Regions from separate parts of the Paenibacillus sp. PDC88 genome, predicted to be linked through region 3. Evidence: riboswitches for the same ligand, from Rfam matches in the RefSeq annotation. Region 3 holds a riboswitch; each other region holds the start of a gene.
The links. A riboswitch is a leader RNA that binds a small molecule or an ion and turns the genes downstream of it on or off. The one in region 3 is predicted to bind thiamine pyrophosphate.
Positions count from the first base shown of each region.

Region 1: it holds a riboswitch for thiamine pyrophosphate, as region 3 does, so the genes downstream of both, BLW49_RS17345 (ABC transporter substrate-binding protein) here and BLW49_RS08460 (thiamine phosphate synthase) in region 3, are expected to answer to the same signal.
Region 2: it holds a riboswitch for thiamine pyrophosphate, as region 3 does, so the genes downstream of both, thiM (hydroxyethylthiazole kinase) here and BLW49_RS08460 (thiamine phosphate synthase) in region 3, are expected to answer to the same signal.

Region 1 covers NZ_FNNT01000005.1:327,411-329,680, forward strand. The annotation lists gene serS (serine--tRNA ligase) at 1-248, opposite strand, end outside; TPP riboswitch at 627-746, shown strand; gene BLW49_RS17345 (ABC transporter substrate-binding protein) at 975-1,982, shown strand; gene BLW49_RS17350 (thiamine-binding protein) at 2,010-2,270, shown strand, end outside.
Region 2 covers NZ_FNNT01000004.1:89,735-92,004, reverse strand. The annotation lists gene thiD (bifunctional hydroxymethylpyrimidine kinase/phosphomethylpyrimidine kinase) at 1-231, opposite strand, end outside; gene thiM (hydroxyethylthiazole kinase) at 235-1,077, opposite strand; TPP riboswitch at 1,175-1,285, opposite strand; gene BLW49_RS13740 (endonuclease MutS2) at 1,869-2,270, shown strand, end outside.
Region 3 covers NZ_FNNT01000002.1:401,795-404,064, forward strand. The annotation lists gene BLW49_RS08455 (ABC-F family ATP-binding cassette domain-containing protein) at 1-650, shown strand, start outside; TPP riboswitch at 727-837, shown strand; gene BLW49_RS08460 (thiamine phosphate synthase) at 1,035-1,679, shown strand; gene thiO (glycine oxidase ThiO) at 1,694-2,270, shown strand, end outside.

The DNA of each region.
Region 1 (2,270 bases), on a different contig from region 3:
TGCCCATTCAACTGCCGCACTTCTTCACGGGCCGCTGCTGCCTCCTCCCGATTCCCCTCTCTCATCAGCTGTCCTATTCTCTCCGAATCCATATTTCGCTGTTGCCGGAGCTTCTCCACTTCCGTAATCAGCTCTCGACGTACATCATCACACGTCAGCAGCTCGTCTATAGATACGTCTATCTTCTTCCAATCCGCTGCTTCCTGAACCTGTACAGCATGGTCCCTTATCCATTTCATATCCAGCATTGTCGTCACCCCTAAGTTAATTTGGTCAAGCTAAAAAAAGCATAGAGCGCCCTCATCCGTTGGGACGAGGAGCGCTCTATGCTCGCGGTGCCACCCAATTTATTGAAGCAGACCTCATGCGGTCAGCATTAGGTTCCACTTCAATCACTTTGGTTCCGCGATAACGGGCGGTGCCGATTAACTTAGGGGAAGGCTAGCGCCTTCCCTTGGCGAGAATACCTCCGAGTTGGATGCTCTTCACAGGCATTTTTTCACGTTTTCAATTAAAGGTATTATAATTTAGACATTTCCATATGACAATGATTTTATTCTTGATTATGCTGTACTTTCCAGCCAAGGAGGGCTATAATTAGCTTCTGAAATGTCCTAAACTTCATATTCAACCTCAAGGGGTGCTGGGTTAGCCGGCTGAGATAGTATCCGTGAAAGCGTGTTAGATACGTACCCTTTAAACCTGATCTGGGTAATGCCAGCGTAGGAATGGAGAGAATTCGAGTGTGCTGTTCTATTTTACTGACAGCCCTTAGCCCTTACGTCTGCATGCGTCCCTTATCCGGGACGCTTTTTTTATTATGGTCGCAAGAATGCCATTGCACTCTATCCGATCTCCCTTATCAGTATGGCTGTCAAGGAAGCCTCAATTGAAATTATAGGAGTTATTATGGAAATTTCGTCAAGAATAGGGGTAATTGAAAAGGAGAGAGAAACGTGTACAAAAAGTTAGGAATGTTGTTGCTGGCGGTACTCATGATGATCATCACTGCCTGCGGCAATAGCGGCACATCGAATGAGGAATCTGGTGCAGGCGCGGAGGAGCCGGCAGCGAGCGATAGCCTCCGCGACATCAAGGTCGTCCTGGACTGGACGCCAAATACGAATCATACCGGCTTATATGCTGCAGTAAGTCAAGGCTTCTACGAGGAAGAAGGTCTGAATGTCGAGATTATTCAGCCCGGCCAGGCCGGTGCAGATACGATGGTCGCTTCCGGAGAGGTGCCTTTTGGCGTAAGCTATCAGGAAGGGGTCACCCAAGCACGGACACAAGGCGTGCCGATCGTATCCATTGCTGCTGTCATTCAGCATAATACTTCCGGCTTTGCAGCTCCTGCTGACCGTAATATTGAATCTCCGAAGGACTTCGAGGGTAAAACCTATGGAGGATGGGGCAACCCAATTGACTCAGCGGTTCTTGATACAATTATGGGTCTCGAAGGTGCGGATGTAAGCAAAGTGAACAATATAAACATGGGGGATGCAGATTTCTTCACCGCAACGAAGCGAGACATCGATTTTGCCTGGATCTTCTACGCCTGGACGGGTATTGAAGCCGAGCTTCGCGGGGAACCGATCGATATGTTCTACGTTAAAGACTATTCCGAGAAGCTGGATTACTATACACCTGTACTTATTACGAATGAGGCAACCATTGACGAGGATCCGGAGCTGGTCAAAGCCTTCATGCGCGCAACGACCAAAGGCTATGAATATACAATTGATCATCCGGAGGAAGCCGCGGCGATACTTAGCGAGGCCGTGCCTGACCTCGATAAAGAGCTTGTGCTTGAGAGTCAGAAATGGCTCAGTCCGAAATATCAGGATGATGCCGCTCGCTGGGGCGAGCAAAAAGCAGAGGTATGGCAGAACTATTCCGACTGGATGGTTGAGCACGAGCTGCTGGACCAGCCACTGGATGTCGAGAAAGCTTTTACGAATGAATTTCTGCCACAACAATAATTACTGAAGAAAGCGTTGGTGACCCATATGGCTCAAACATTGCTAAGTATTCAAGTCATTCCGAAGACACCGAATGGAGAAGATTCGATCCCTTATGTAGACCGTGCCATTGAAGTGATACAGCAATCCGGGGTGAAATATCAGGTCCATCCCCTTGAAACGACGCTGGAGGGCGAGCTTCCTGAGCTGCTCCAAATTGTGCAGAGAGTTCATGAGGTACTCGTTGAGGCTGGCAGCCCGAGCATTATTTCACAAATCAAGATTGCCCATTACCCAAGCGGAATCAGC
Region 2 (2,270 bases), on a different contig from region 3:
CTTCACGGCATCTGGTCTCAGATCCGCAAAGACGGACTCGATCTGCTGAGCTACAAAGGGAACCGGCAAAGAATGCACACCTTGTACGCCAAGGGTATTTTGGGCAGTAACTGAGGTGAGTGCCGACATACCGTAGACATCCAGCTCCTGAAAGGTTTTGATATCGGCTTGAATTCCAGCACCGCCTCCGCTGTCTGAGCCTGCAATGGTAAGCGCCTTAGGTATATTCATCGACTATGCCTCCTCCTGAATAAACAGCTCGTTCATGTCGGTAAGTTCAACATACTTCTCAAATACAGACGGCTCAAGCTTGGACAGCTCATCCAAGAATGCAATCTGGAAGCTGCCGGCCCCCTTCTGCTCGGTCTTCTGCCCCGCGAGGCTTGCCGCCGCTCCATAAAACCCAAGACCTGCGGCCCCTGCTTCCAATACCGAGTCATGAACGGCAAGAAAGGCACCGATGACCGAGGTTAAGAGACAGCCTGTCCCTGTGACACGTGTAAGTAAAGGATGGCCGGATTTAATAATAAATCCTGTATCTCCATTCGTAATGACGTCTTCTGGACCAGATACGACGACGGTTGTTCCGAGTGTTCGGGCTGCACGCACCGCCATTTGTGCTCGATCTATGACCTCAGATTGACCCGCGTCTACACCTTTTACGGTCATCCCTTCCCCGATTAAATGGCTGATTTCTCCTGCATTGCCTCTAATGAGCGCGATCTCTACTTCCCGAAGAAGCCGAAGTGCCGCATCTGTCCGATAAGGTGTAGCTCCCGCTCCGACCGGATCCAAGAGAACAGGTACACCGTATACATTTGCCGCCTTGCCTGCTGCAATCATCGTATGGACTAGGTCTGTGGTAAGTGTCCCGATATTGAGCACCAGTGCACGGGCATGCTGAACCATATCAGCCACTTCCTCCTCCGCATAGGCCATGACCGGGGAAGCGCCAAGAGCTAGCAAGCCGTTCGCCGTAAAATTCGTAACGACCGTATTCGTTATGTTATGGATCAAGGGTTGTTCTTCGTGGATACGAGTGATAAGAGATGATAGTTCAAGTTCAACATTAGACATTGGGATCGAGTCCTTTCTTTTTGGAAGGTACACAGGAGCCGATCTTGGAACTGAGAGGGGTGTCGCAAAACTAAAAAAACGCATGCGAAAGCATGCGTCATCGTCATGTTCGCTCCCTACGCTGGCATTATCCATGGCAGGTTCAACCGGTCAACAACAGATTAGTTGTACTCTCAGCTTGCTTCCGCAGGCTCCCGTATCTATATAATTATTAAAATTGCTCGTGCCTCTTCATTGTATAGTACATCTTCCCAACATTCAATTTGTTGACTTTCGCTGCCCTGTAGCATATGATACAAAGTAACTCATCCAAAAAGGAGAGATTTTTGATGTCGGTGATCGTTCTTAACTAATCAAATTTCATACAGAGGCTTGATCTATTGCTTCATCGCCTGAAATTGCGATGTTTATTTTTTAATGCGCATTTACATGTGTACGCTATAGATGCCTCATGAAATCAGTTAAGAACAGCGGATAACTAAACTCTCTATGAACATGAGTGATGTACAATTGACTTGTGAACTCATCCGCGCTGTTTTTGCAGCGCGGTTTTTTTGTACCCGTAAAACCATCGATTTACAGAGATCTATGCTCTGTAGTCAACAAATTATGGATGGCGGGGCACCATTCACAGGTTGATATTTATGGCTTGGCAGCATCCTTTGCCGATCCATAAGCTAACTCATGCATACAGACGTAAGAACGAACCCTACTGTTCGCTTCTTGCGTCTTTTTTTGTTTTATCCGCTTCAACGTCATTCATTAATACAAAAAAAAAGGAGCAATAACCCATGAATCATCAAAGCATGCAAAGACTCGAATACAGTACTGTCAAAGAACAACTGCGATCTTACGCGGTATCCTACCTTGGAGAACGGCAGATCGATTCACTGACTCCCATGACCCGTCTAACCCAGATTCGTCAGGCACTGGCTGAAACAGAGGAAGCACTGGGATTGATCCGGCACGGAGCAAGCGTCCCACTTCCTTCATTGTCAGGAATCGAAAATATTATGAATCTGCTGGGCACAGGCTATCTATTTACGGAACAGGATTTCATGCATCTCCTGCAATTTCTGCGAAGCTGCACCCAGCTTATGAAGTACATGCAGTCTAAGAGAGAGATTGCCCCGAATATAAGTGCCTATGCAGGCTCTATGTACACCCTGGATTCCCTCCGTGAAGAGGTGGAA
Region 3 (2,270 bases):
GCATTGATCGTCCTGAAGAAGCGGCCAAGCCGGTGTTTGGTTTCAAGGATGCCCGCGCAAGCGGCAAGACCGTATTTGAAGGCATCGATTTTGAGATTGGGTATGACTACCCACTGCTTCCCAAAATGACCATGACGATTGAGCGGGGAGATAAGATTGCCATTGTCGGATGTAACGGAGTTGGTAAATCCACGCTTCTCAAGACAATTCTCGGAAAAATTCCTGCGCTGAGCGGGAAGACTTATCTGGGGGATTTCCTATTCCCGGCTTATTTCGAACAAGAAGTACGTCCTGGCAAAATTACACCAATTGATGATGTATGGAATGAATTCTCTCATTTGAATCAGCATGAAGTACGTGCGCATCTTGCGCGCTGTGGTCTTAAGAATGAACATATTACAAGACCGCTGAACATGCTGAGCGGGGGAGAACAGGCCAAGGTACGTCTATGTAAGCTCATGATGCGCGAGACGAATTGGATTCTATTCGATGAGCCGACCAATCACTTGGATGTGGTAGCCAAGGAAGAGCTGAAGCGTGCACTCAAAGAATTCAAAGGCACGGTATTGCTCGTTTCCCACGAACCGGATTTTTATGAGGATTGGGTAACCAAGACCTGGAATGTAGAAGAATGGTCAACTAAAGTTTAAAATCCTAGTCAAGTTAAGACTTTCCAAATCCTTGCTTATGTGTTAACATATTCAACGTAATTCTACAACTGTATAGTAATTTCACTAGGGGGGCTGCACGTGAGCGGCTGAGATGGAATGAATCGATTCCGGACTCTTTGTACCTGATCTGGGTTATACCAGCGTAGGGAAGTGGGAACTGATAGGATGCTAGAGCGCAGGCTTCATGATTCATCGATAGTGATACGCTCTGTAGATTTCATGTATCAGTCTTTGTTGCATTTTATCAATGTAAACTTAACCACTTCCATTAGGAAGTGGTTTTTTTGTTGCTGCGATGGCTTGCGGGACATGCGGGGATTTACCCACAGGCTTGTTTTCTCAATAAGGAGGTGATCTATCATATTGAAGCCCGAATTTGAACTAGAACTACATGTGATCTCTCCCTCCTCATCCCCATCTGACTGGATTCCCATATTCTCTACCCTATGGCCTTATACGACGGCTGTACATATCCGGGATAAAATCAGCAACGTGAAGGAAATCGAACAGTTCATAAATACCCTGATCCTTCATCACATTCCAGTGAGTAAGATAGGGCTTAATCGTCAAGAGGATCTGGTATACGAGTATGAGCCAGCCATTCTCCAAATCGGGATGAAGGAGCTTTATCAGATCGAGTCTCTCAAGAGCTCTATGACAAGACGTGGGATCACAAAGACACGTATTGGCGTATCTGTCCATTCCCTCCAGGAGGCAAAGCAGGCTGAGCACCTGGGAGCTGATTTTTTATTGTACGGTCATATTTATCCTTCCTCTAGTAAGCCGGGTGCTGCTCCGAGAGGAGTCGTCTCATTACAGCGGGTTTGTATGGAGGTGCATATTCCGGTTATTGCGATAGGAGGAATTAAGCCGACAGATATTGATGAACTCGTTAATGCAGGAGCATCAGGTATCGCTGTGATATCCGGAGTGATGAATGCAGCAGATCCGCTTGGTGCAGTGCAAGAATATCATCAAGCACTTTGTCGTTATGGAACGATCAAGTAAGGAGGAAGACGGATATGCAAGATTACGAGCAAAACGTGGATACCGCTCGCAGGTCAGAGTTTATCGTGGTTGGCGGAGGGATTATCGGTTCAGCCATTGCTTATTTCTTGGCAAGGGATGGTAAGGATGTTCTGCTGTTGGAGGGAGAGGGGATGGCATCGGGAGCTTCAGGAGCTGCTGCAGGTATGCTGGCGCCGCATTTAGAATCATTCGCAGTTCCTGCGCTAAAAAATTTGGCTGAACGCAGTCTTAAGCTAATCAAACCTTTAATTGATGATTTATCCGCTCTAACTCCTATCGATGTCGCATTGAATAGTGCTGGTTTTGTCTCACCGTTTATGAATGATTCTATGGAATCCATGAAAACGGATTATCAAGAGTACTGGAATCCACTCAAGCTTAGAAGGGAGATTCCCGCGATCTGTGACCAAGCAGAAGGCGCTTATTATTATCCTGATCAGCTTCAGCTGCTGCCTGCCCAATTGAATAGAGCTCTGATTGATGGAGCTAGGGTCAAAGGTGCACGTTATCTGGAGCAACAGCCCGTGGTTTCACTTAATATTCGGAATGGAAACGTTTGTGGTGTCGAAA